2 linked regions of the Panacibacter ginsenosidivorans genome follow. The protein of the gene in region 1 binds, or shares a complex with, the protein of each later gene. Links are inferred from orthologs where the notes say so. Each region holds a gene or a part of one and is shown in the gene's direction. Other genes may lie near its edges.

Evidence for each region. Proteins that work in one complex are often made in the same cells at the same time.
Region 2: the proteins of smc (region 1) and FRZ67_RS11085 are in contact, whole or in part, in a crystal structure (PDB 3ZGX), measured with the Bacillus subtilis proteins. The link is inferred for Panacibacter ginsenosidivorans from one-to-one orthologs.

The regions. Positions count from the first base shown.
Region 1 is NZ_CP042435.1:205,557-211,936, reverse strand. What follows is about bases 1,576-5,667. They hold smc (chromosome segregation protein SMC), read left to right. Parts: upstream 1,576-1,945; coding sequence 1,946-5,467; downstream 5,468-5,667. Other genes in these bases: FRZ67_RS00905 (hypothetical protein), read left to right, coding at 5,621-5,667. In the rest of the region: FRZ67_RS00920 (alpha/beta hydrolase), read left to right, coding at 1-709; FRZ67_RS23895 (J domain-containing protein), read right to left, coding at 704-1,348; more of FRZ67_RS00905, read left to right, coding at 5,668-6,058; FRZ67_RS00900 (DMT family protein), read left to right, coding at 6,071-6,380. UniProt on the Bacillus subtilis protein: Required for chromosome condensation and partitioning.
Region 2 is NZ_CP042435.1:2,632,965-2,638,066, forward strand. What follows is about bases 758-3,571. They hold FRZ67_RS11085 (segregation and condensation protein A), read left to right. Parts: upstream 758-1,677; coding sequence 1,678-2,466; downstream 2,467-3,571. Other genes in these bases: FRZ67_RS11075 (PPK2 family polyphosphate kinase), read left to right, coding at 758-1,077; mscL (large conductance mechanosensitive channel protein MscL), read left to right, coding at 1,143-1,568; FRZ67_RS11090 (hypothetical protein), read right to left, coding at 2,638-3,571. Outside these bases: FRZ67_RS11070 (DMT family transporter), read right to left, coding at 1-278; more of FRZ67_RS11075, read left to right, coding at 331-757; more of FRZ67_RS11090, read right to left, coding at 3,572-3,690; FRZ67_RS11095 (glycosyltransferase family 4 protein), read left to right, coding at 3,746-4,843; FRZ67_RS11100 (phosphatidylserine decarboxylase family protein), read right to left, coding at 4,993-5,102. UniProt on the Bacillus subtilis protein: Participates in chromosomal partition during cell division. May act via the formation of a condensin-like complex containing Smc and ScpB that pull DNA away from mid-cell into both cell halves.

The DNA.
Region 1 (6,380 bases):
AAAACGTAATGGAACTGCGGTATTGATTTGTCCTGGTGGTGGTTATTGGGTAGTTGCTGCAGGACATGAAGGAAATGATTTTGCAAAAGCATTTAATCAACTTGGTGTAACTGCTTTTGTATTGCGTTACCGCTTGCCTAATGATGCCTGCATGGAAAACAAATCTTTTGTGCCATTGATGGATGCACAACAGGCTTTGTATCTCATCAGAAAAAATGCAAAGCAATATGGCATAGATGAAAATAAAGTGGGCATTATGGGATTCAGCGCTGGTGGGCATTTGGCTTCAACAGTTGGTACGCATTTTAATGATCCTGCACGCAAAGAATTAGCTGACGCAAATATTCGCCCTGATTTTATGATACTTGGTTATCCTGTTATCAGTTTTGATGACAGCATTGGACATATCGGTTCAAGAGATGCATTGATCAACAAAAATCCTGATCAGAAACTTTTACATTACTTCTCCAATGAAGAACAGGTAACAACTAAGACACCACCTACATTTTTAGTGCATGCGTCTGATGATGATGTAGTGAAGGTCGCCAACAGTATTATGTTCTATGAAGCATTGATCAAAAATAAAGTGCCCGCAGAATTACATGTATATGAAAAAGGCGGACACGGTTTTGGTATGAATAATACAACTACACAAGATAAATGGTTTGAAAGATGCATTAACTGGATGAGAGCAAATAAGTGGTTATAATTTACTGATCAGGAAAATTACGAGGCACATAAGTAATGCAAGCACAATAGCTCCAATAACTTTATACTTATTCCAGTTGTTTTCTTTTTGTTTTGATTTATAAAAATTTGTCAGCACTTGTTTGGAGTTCTCATCTGGAAGTTGTATTAGTTTCTCATGTACTTTCAAATAAAAAGAAAAATGCATGGGCTTGCAGGCAATCAATAATGCATTTATAATTTGAGCATTTACAGAAAGTTGTTTCTCTTCTTTAAGAATAGCAAGATTATTTTCATTTAAAACATCTTCTGCCTGGAATAACAATGCATCCTGGTTCATTCTGAACGGGTCGGCTCTTTCTACGAGTTGTTGCAATTTCACCGCATCTTTTAAAATGGATTCCGGGGTTGCTTTTGGTTCATTCTTGTATTGGTAATTATAAGTGTAAAATCTTTTATAGTGATAATCTTCCCGTTTTTTTGCATCAGATAATATTTCATATGCTTCTACAATTTCTTTAAAAGCTGCTTCTGCAATTATATCTCCTGGATTTTTATCGGGATGATATTTAAATGCCAGACGCCTGTACGATCGTTTGATCTCATCCGCCGATGCAGTTGGCTTTACACCAAGAATAATATAATAATCTTTGGAAGACATGTTGTGGCGGCGAAGTTAAGCGCCACAAATTATATATACTGCGTATAGCAGAGCCTCTATTTTTTTAAAACCTTCTTCCTGCATTTACCATATTTAGCTTTCCATAAAGCAATTGTTTTTGTTTACACAATCAGCTTGAATGTCGAACTTAATTGACACACTATATGAGTGATAGTAGCATACTCTCCTGTATAATTTTAACCATGATTGAATGGAATTCGGAGGAATAATTTATGAACCTTGGCCGAAGTGTTTTATGGCATCATTTCTTGCGTCGCACTCTTGTACTATAGAATATAAATCAGCAGTTAAAAATTAAAAGTGAAAGTTAGTTTTCATTGCTCAATATTGTTCAGAATGTACAAGTGAGTGACACAACAGGCGATGCCCGGAGTCTCAAAAGTTTGTGCCATAAAAATGTAAATAATATTATCTTAAATATTTAAAATCAGGAGCTTAAATAAATTAAGCTCTGTTTTAATTCTCATATTATCTTAAATCTTTTCATTTTCTGCACAGCTTCTCCACAGCAAAAATCTGCACTTTCGTATTGTTGGTCTTTTAGACTATGTTCGCAATTGATTAAATGGGTTACAAGTGAGACTAAAATCGTTAGAAATAAAAGGATTCAAAAGTTTTGCCGATAAAACGGTCGTAAACTTTGACGAAGGAATTACTGGCATTATCGGGCCAAATGGTTGTGGTAAAAGCAATATTATTGACTCGATCCGCTGGGTTATTGGTGAGCAAAAGATCTCGTCTTTGCGTAGTGAGAACCTTGATGCGTTGGTATTCAATGGCAGCAAAACACGCAGTGCCAGTGGACTTGCAGAAGTAAGCCTTACGTTTGAAAACACCCGTAACTTATTACCCACAGAGTTTAGTACAGTTACTGTTACAAGACGATTCTTTAAAAACGGTGACAGTGAATACCGGCTTAATGATGTAAGCTGCCGTTTGAAAGATATTCATAACCTGTTTATGGATACCGGTGTTTCTACAGACAGCTATGCCATCATTGAACTGGGGATGGTAGATGATATCATCAAAGACAAAGAGAACAGCCGCCGCCGCATGCTGGAACAGGCTGCAGGGATTACGATTTATAAAACAAGAAAGAAAGAAGCAAAAAATAAATTAGATGCTACGGAACAGGATTTGAACAGGATCGAAGATTTGCTGTTCGAGATCAACAACCAGTTGAAAGCATTGGAGAACCAGGCTAAGAAAGCTGAAAAGTATTTTGAGATCAAAAAAGATTACAAAGAAATAGCTGTTGAACTGGCAAAGGCTTCACTCGAAGGGTTCAATCTTACTTACAGGGATTTAAACGAACAACAGGAAACAGAAACCAACAGGCGTGTACAATTAGAAGCAGAGATTGCAACAGAAGAAGCTGCCATTGAACAGGAAAAAGTTGGTTTTATAGAAAAGGAGAAAGCATTGCAAACTATGCAGGCTGAGTTTAATATGCTGCAGCAGGATTTGCGAGGGAAAGAAAATGAAAAGAACCTTGCTACTCAGAAACTGCATTACCTGAAAGAAAAAGAAAACAACTTAAAAGATTTCTTATCAAAAGCAGAAGGCCAGCTAAAAGGCATTGCAGATTCGATTGAGTTCAGTGAGTTACAGGTTACAGAAGAAGAGAGCAAGCTAACAGATATTGAAGAAAAGCTTGCATTGGCAAAAGAGGGTGTTGAAGAAAAACGGAATTTGTTTGATGAGAAACGTAGCGCTGTTGATGGATTGCGCATGCAATACCAGCAAACACAGCGCGGACAGTTTGATGCAGAAAAGAAAGTGGCTGTTGCAGATACTTCTATTCAGAATTTGCAAAGAGCCCAGGCACAGTTAACTGATGAAAAGCAAAACCGTGAAGCGCAGATTCAACAATTAGAAAATGAATTAAAGGAAAAAGAAGAGCTGCTGGAAAATAAACGGATCGATTTACAACAATTACAGGAGCACCACGAAAGAACAAAAGAACAGATCCTTGAAACACAGGCCCAGCTTGAAGTTCTGCGCAACCAGTTGGCCGAAGAAAATCGCAAGCTGGATTCCAAACGCAATGAACATGACTTGTTGAAGAGTTTAATAGACTCTATGGAAGGTTACCCTGAGAGTGTAAAGTTCCTGCACAAAAATCCCAGCTGGAATAATACTGCGCCGATATTATCTGACATTATTTATGTACATGAAGAATATCGTGCTGCAGTTGAAAATGTATTGGAACCTTACCTGAACTATTATGTAGTAAACAACTTACAGGAAGGTCTTACTGCTGTGCATTTACTGGATGAGCATAAAAAAGGTAAAGCTAATTTCTTTATACTTGATAAGATTAATGAGGCAACAGTCGAGACACATCAACCGGCTAATACCATCCCTGCGTTGAGTGTAATTGAAGTAGATGATCAATACCAGAAACTTGCTGAATATTTATTGAGTAATGTTTATATAGCAGAGAATGAAGACGCTATTGAAAACTCCAATGGTGCTGTTGTGCTGGAAAAGACAGGCAAGTATGTAAAAGGTAAATACACACTTAGCGGTGGCAGTGTCGGTTTGTTTGAGGGAAAGAAAATTGGCCGTGCAAAGAATTTAGAAAAACTGCATGATGAGATTGTTTTGCAGGATGCAGTAGTAAATGCATTAAAAGCTGAGATCAAGCAAAAGCACAATGAAGTTATTGGCTTTAACGAGCAGTTGAAAGAAAATGTAATAAAACAGACAGAGAACGAGATCAACCAACTCACCAATCAGGTCTTCGCAACACGAAACAAGATAGAGAACCTACAATCTGCTCAACAGAATGCACAGCAAAGATTAGAAGATCTTGAATATCGTTTACAGGATGAACAGGATGGTATTGCTACCACACGTGAATCATTGATAAGCCTGAATGAACAATTACAGACGACTGTACAGGAACTAAAATTGGTAGAACAGGATTATCAATTGGCGGAACAGGATTATAATGCCGCTTCTGCACTGTTTAATGAAAACAACATTTTACTTACAAGACAGCAAAGTAAAATAGCTGCTATTAAGCAGGAGTTGGTGTTTAAGAAAAATCAATTGAATGATCTGCAGAACCAGGTTACCACAAATACACATCAATTAGCTGAAGCAGCAGGTAACATTACGGAAAGTGAAAATGCATTGGTTCAAGGTGAAGAATTATTGATAGAACTCATCCGCAGGAAAGAAGAAGAAGAAAAGAAACTGAATGAGGCAGACCAGTCTTATTATAACCAACGGAATGCTTTACAGGCAAAGGAAAGTGAGCTGCGACATAAAGCTAAGAGCCGCGAAATGGTAGAACATTTATTGAGTGAGATTAAAGACAAATTCAATGAATTAAAATTACAATTAGCTGGCATGAAGGAAAGATTGAATGTGGAATTTAAAATTGAACTCGATTCAATTATTGATCAGCCACGTTTAACAGATACACCATTGGAGGATCTACAATCTACTTCTGACAGGATGCGCAAACGCCTGGAGAATATTGGTGAAGTAAACCCAACCGCTATAGAAGCATTCCAGGAAATGAAAAAGCGCTACGAGTTTATTCTCGAACAGAAGAATGACCTGGTAGATGCCAAAGAAAGTTTACTGCAAACTATACAGGAAGTAGAAGCAACGGCCAACCAGCAGTTTCTTGACACTTTTAATAAGGTTCGTGAAAATTTCCAGAAAGTATTTAAGGCTTTATTTACCGAAGAAGACACAGCCGATATGGTATTGGATAATCCGGAGAATCTTGCAGAAACAGGAATCGATATTATTGCCAAACCAAAAGGTAAAAGACCATCTTCTATATCCCAGTTAAGTGGTGGAGAAAAAACATTAACCGCGACTGCATTGCTGTTCTCAATCTATCTTATCAAACCTGCACCTTTCTGTATTCTCGATGAAGTAGATGCGCCATTGGATGATGCCAACGTGGGTAAATTCACACAGATGATCAAAAAGTTTAGCGAAAACTCGCAGTTCATTATTGTTACGCACAATAAACAAACCATGGGCGCAGTTGATGTGATCTATGGTGTAACCATGCAGGAACCGGGTGTAAGTAAGCTGGTGCCTGTAGATTTTAGAAGTCTCAGTAATTAAATATCACTAACGTATCCAAGGGGGATTTTGGATATCTCGAAGAGTTGGCTAATATTGCCGACTCTTTTTATTTCATAACCGCAGAGAAAGATAGACGCAAAGGGCATACAAATTACTCTGCGCCTTTAGCGTCTCTGCGGTAAAAGTTCTCAGATGTATAAGATCGCTATTATATTATACCTTACCTGTTTCAGTTTATATATTTTATTTTCCCGCCAGCCAGATTATTTTGATGGCGAGCTTACAAAAGCAACTATTCATTTTATAAAAGATTCGGCTACCAATAAGATGATGCCTTATGCGTTTTACAGAACAGAAAGAAAAGAGTTTGCAGTAAATGCAGGTTACATCTTCAGAAAATTTACAGAAGGAGAGAAGGTCGATTTCATTTACGAAGCTTCCCAACCTAAGATGGGTGCGGTTTATAGCTGGTGGGGCTACTGGATCACTATTGGTGAAGTGTTATTTTCAATTGGCCTCTTAATTGTCATGTTTTATATCGCCGTCTCTGTTACCAGCAACCCAACACCGGAAGCTGTAATGGAACAATTGAATGATAAACCTGTTAAGAAAAGAAAATACGAGAACTAAATATTTAATTACATGAAAACAATCGGGCTGCTTGTTGTATCAAACATTTTTATGACGATTGCATGGTACTGGCATTTAAGAGATACCAGCATCACTTTATGGAAAGCTATACTTATAAGTTGGGGAATAGCATTCTTTGAATATTGTTTAACAGTGCCGGCAAACAGAATGGGCTTTACTACAGGCTGGAACGGCTTCCAGTTAAAGATCGTACAGGAAGTAATAACACTTGTGATATTCAGTTTTTTTGCCGTATTGTATTTAAAAGAACCATTTCAATCAAAGTATCTTATCAGCTTTGCTTTTTTAATGGGCGCTGTAT
Region 2 (5,102 bases), 2.4 Mb from region 1 along the record:
TCAGCAAGGCAATAAAGAAAAGCAGGGAAAAAACTGCCAAGTAACCCGGAAAGTATTACAAACACACGTTTTTCTTTTGCCACATTTTTAAATGCTTTCACACCAAAAGGCACCAGCACAATCGCTGCACTTAATATGCGTATGGCAGCAACCTGGTAGGCGCTCAATGCCTGCATACCAAGTTTCATAAGTATGAATGAACTGCCCCAGATAACTGCGAGTATGATAAACAATATCCAGCCTGTAACACTTTTTGCCAATTCCAAAAATTTTCGCAAAGGTCTCTTTTTAAAACAATAAAAGATAACTTTAAAACAAATTGATATATATATGGGTGTCATAAAACTGAACGCTATTAGCACAAGAGCTCCGAAGAATGTTGATAAAGAAAAAACAGAGGCAAAAACAACTTCTTTATTAACAGAGCTGGATGAATTGCAAAATCTTCTATATGCAGAAAATAAACATGCTGTATTGGTGGTAATACAAGGCATGGATGCAAGTGGTAAGGATGGCTTGACACGAAATGTATTTGGTGATCTTAATCCGCAGGGCGTTACCGTTCAATCTTTTAAAGTTCCTACAGCCCTTGAATTATCACATGATTTTCTTTGGCGCATACACCAGCATACACCGCCAAAAGGAATGATTCAGCTTTTTAACCGTTCTCATTACGAAGACATAATTGTAACACGGGTCCATAAAATTATTGATGATGATATGGCAATAAAAAGAATGAAAGCCATTAATGATTTCGAGGACTTACTTACAAAACACAACAGCACGCACATCTTGAAATTTTATTTGCATGTATCTAAAGAAGAACAGCACCAAAGACTCGAAGAAAGGCTAAGTGATAAAACCAAACAATGGAAGTACAACGAAAAAGATTTCGAAGAGGCCAAGCTTTGGAATGAATACATGAAAGTGTATGAAGATTGTTTTAAAAACTGTAATAACATACCCTGGACAATAGTGCCATCAGATCAAAACTGGTATAAAGAGTTCATTATTGCAAATGCATTACATAAGTTATTAACCTCGCTAAAGATGCGTTATCCCGGCTTAAAGAAATAGCAATATTTGTTTTAGCAGGATTTTTTGTTACCTTGTTTTCTATTCCTCACCTTAAAACCAACCTTATGGGATTTGTAAAAGAATTTAAGGAGTTTGCCGTAAAGGGAAATGTAATTGATCTTGCTGTCGGTGTTATCATTGGCGGCGCATTCGGTAAAATCATAGACTCGGTTATTAATGATCTTATAATGCCGCTTGTTGCAAAAATTATAGGCTCCCCGGATTTCTCTAATGCCTATATTCCTTTGGTCGATGGCATCCCGCCCGGCACTTCACTTGCTGATGCAAAAAAAATAGGACCAGTATTCGCTTACGGTAATTTCCTGACTGTAGCTATCAATTTCTTCTTATTGGCTTTAGCTGTTTTTTTAATGGTAAAAGCTATCAATAGACTTAAAAGGAAACAGGAAGTTGCTGCCCCCGCCGCACCTCCTGAGCCTTCTTCTACAGATAAATTGCTAATGGAGATACGCGATTCACTTAAAAAGTAATTATTGTGGAATACTTGTGAGGGAAACAGCCCTCTGTTCCATTGCACATCATACCTTTGAAATCCCGGTACGCTATAGCCGCCGGGATTTTTCTTTTAAAATTATACATGTGAGCGCACCTGCATACCAAATAAAACTTCCGCAATTTGAAGGCCCTTTTGACCTGCTGCTTTTTTTTATTGAAAGAGATGAAGTGGACATTTATGATATTCCTATCACAAAGATCATCAAAGATTTTCTTGCCTATATACATGACCAGGAAAAGCTGAATATAGAATTAAGCAGTGAGTTTATTTTGCTGGTTTCAACATTGATGCGCATCAAGGCAAAAATGTTATTGCCAAGAAAAGAAATTGACGCACAGGGTAATGAAATTGATCCGCGACAGGAACTGGTTGATAAAATTCTTGAATACAAAAAATTCAAAGAAGCTGCCGTGCAAATGGCCGGGATGGAAGCTATGCGCATGCTAATGATGAAACGCGGCAATCTGCAGAAAGAACTTGCACAGATTGGCGAAGAAGCATCAGAAGGCACAGAGATACAAACGGTAACGCTCTTCAAATTAATGAAGGCTTTTGAAAAAGTTATGCAGCGTGTACATGACCGCAACAACAAGCCTGTACACACTGTGGTGCGTTATAATTACACCATGGAAGGCAGCCGCGAAAACATGCTTGAAATGGTAAAGCAGCAGAAAACTGTTTCATTCGAAAAAATATTTGAACAATGCAATGACCGCATACATGCTATTTTTCTTTTTTTATCGATGCTTGAATTGGCACAACAGAAATATATGAGCATAATGGTAGGCGAAGGCCGTAATAATTTTATTGTGGAATGGAATGAGAACAGAGAAGAAGAAATAGAAACCGAAATAAACGTTCCCGCAAACTAATCCTTTATATATATTATAGATTTTTATGCCCCCATCTGTGGAAACGCTGATGGGGCTTTTGTTGCGTCGCACTCTTGTACACTTTGTTCATTGCCGGGCATATATAAGAACGTACAAGTGAGTTACACAACCATTGTTACATAGTGATTCAATGGCCTGCTACATAAATTATTAAACACGCAATTCAAATCCTGCATTTGCTAAAGCAATTGCCAGTTGCTTTTCCGGCCGCAAATAATTTTGAGCGTATGTATAATTTGCCTGCATCATCTCATATCTCAATGCATCTTTTTTAATAAGCAAGTCAGTAAGCGATAAAAAATGATCTGTTGATTCATAAGCAAAATAATTTGTTTGCTCCTGTACCGGAGCGTGTAACAAAAAATCGTTTATATTATTTGAAATAATAGCTTTTGAAAACATTATGTATTCACCAAACTTCCAGCCTATTGAATTAACCAGTCCGCCTGTGGATACGCCGATCGCGGATTGTTTCAGATCCTGTAAATATTTTTTCTTATGCGTTTGCTTTAGCGGTATGATCAATTCAGGACACACCGTTCTTGCATAAGCTGTATCTTCAACACCACCATTGTAGTAATTGCTGAAATGTTCTCTTAGCCCTTTTACAAAAGCTATTCTTTCTGCATTTAATCTTATACGTTCTTCATACTTATGCCCTTCAACTCTTTGTGGATCCCATAAACGTGGTGAGAAAACTATAACAGGTTTTGTTGTATGAAATGGTTTTGCGTTGAAATATTTTATGTTAGCAGAACTTGCGCCATTCTTAATTTTAAAAATATTGCTCAGAAAAATATTACTTCTTACATACGTGGAAACAGCATTCTTAAAACCCGGTTTTAAAAGTGATCGTTTTAATGAAAAATCATGAACAGAAGTAATATAAAAATTTAAACCCCATGGAATGATCTTTGGGTTATTTATTTTAATAACAGGTGTTACGCTTCTTTTAAAATAATAATCGCACCAGTTGTATGCTTCTTTTGCAATATATCCGGGACTGTCGTGCATTTCAAAAATAATCTTCTTATTTTCAATGATGCATTTAAAGAACGGCGTACCAAAACCTGTGTCTTCTCCTTTTTTTATGGCAACATTTATAAGTCCAAGCTGCCGGAGTATACCAAAGCCAACATAAACCTGGTTAAGATGCAAAACGTCTGTACTTAGAAAAAGTGTTGCGTTTAAAGGTTTATGCATGTATTAGTTTTGTTTCAAAAATATACCTGTTTATTGAATTATTTCTATAGCAAAGATGGAATTGGCAAAAGATAAAAAGTTTTCAGTAGTTCAGATCATTGACCGCTTAAATATTGGTGGTACAGAAAGAGTGTTGGTAACACTTAGTAACCTGCTGCAGGATAATGGTCATCATGTAGCTGTTGTTACAACTGTAACAAAGGGTCCGCTTGCAGTAATGTTGAACAAAGAAATTCCGGTTATTGAATTAAAAAGAAAATGGAAATGGAATCCTGTAACTATGTACAGGCTTATAAAAGCAGTTAAGCATTTTGATATTATTCATGTACACTCTTCCTATAATCTGCGCTATCTTTTTCTTGCTGTATCTATATTCCGTTTAAAGAGGCCAATTTTTTTTCATGAACATTTCGGTGATATTAATATTGATCAATCTGTACGCTGGCATACAAAACTTATTTATCCCAAAACAATTCTTATAGCGGTATCAAAGCAGATCGCAGATTGGGCCATGGAAAAATTGAAGATGCCTGCATATAAAGTATTTGTGTTGCCTAATACGGTTATTAGGGGAAAATATCCGTCAGTACAATTAAAAAAAGATGGAATAAAAAGGTTGCTGATCGTTTCTAATTTCAGGCCTACAAAAAATATTCTTGCGGGTATACAAATATTGGAAAATTTATTGAGCAGGGGGTCATCGTTTCATCTTACGATCATGGGGCAGGTCGCAGACAAAGCATATTACGATAGCATTGTTAACTATATAGGTATTCAACAATTGCAGGAAGCTGTAAGTATAAGAACAAAAGAAACAGATATACAATCTGTGCTGTATGAATTTGATCTGGCAATGCATACAGCTACATCAGAATCGGGGCCGCTGGTTTTAATCGAATACATGGCACAGGGCTTACCATTTATTACCTATGATACGGGTGAAGTAGTACAGCAAATAAAGAGTGATCTACCTGAATGCGTTATGCAAAACTTTGATATTGAAGAATGGTCAAACAGGATACAGGAATTATTGCAGAAGGATAACGATGCATTGCAACAACAATTACTAAAGCTTTTTGATACTTATTATTCAGTGGATGCTTATTATGAAAAATGCCTGCATATTTATCGCAAGGGGCTGGAGATGTGCTAATGGATTTTTTATGAAAAAAATTGAGGATAGTTTCCATTTTTTTTATGCTGAATAAAGAGCAAAACGTACAAGTGAGTGACACAACAAAAGCTTAATATTTATCCTGCGTAAAGTTCAAAATTCTTTCTCCTGTTTATATCCATTTTCGCCTAAAAGCTTGCCAGTACTGTTACGCCGCCCTTTACAACCTGGTTTAATTGTACGTTGATTTTTGCATTTAGTGGAAGCAAAACATCTACACGACTACCGAATTTTATAA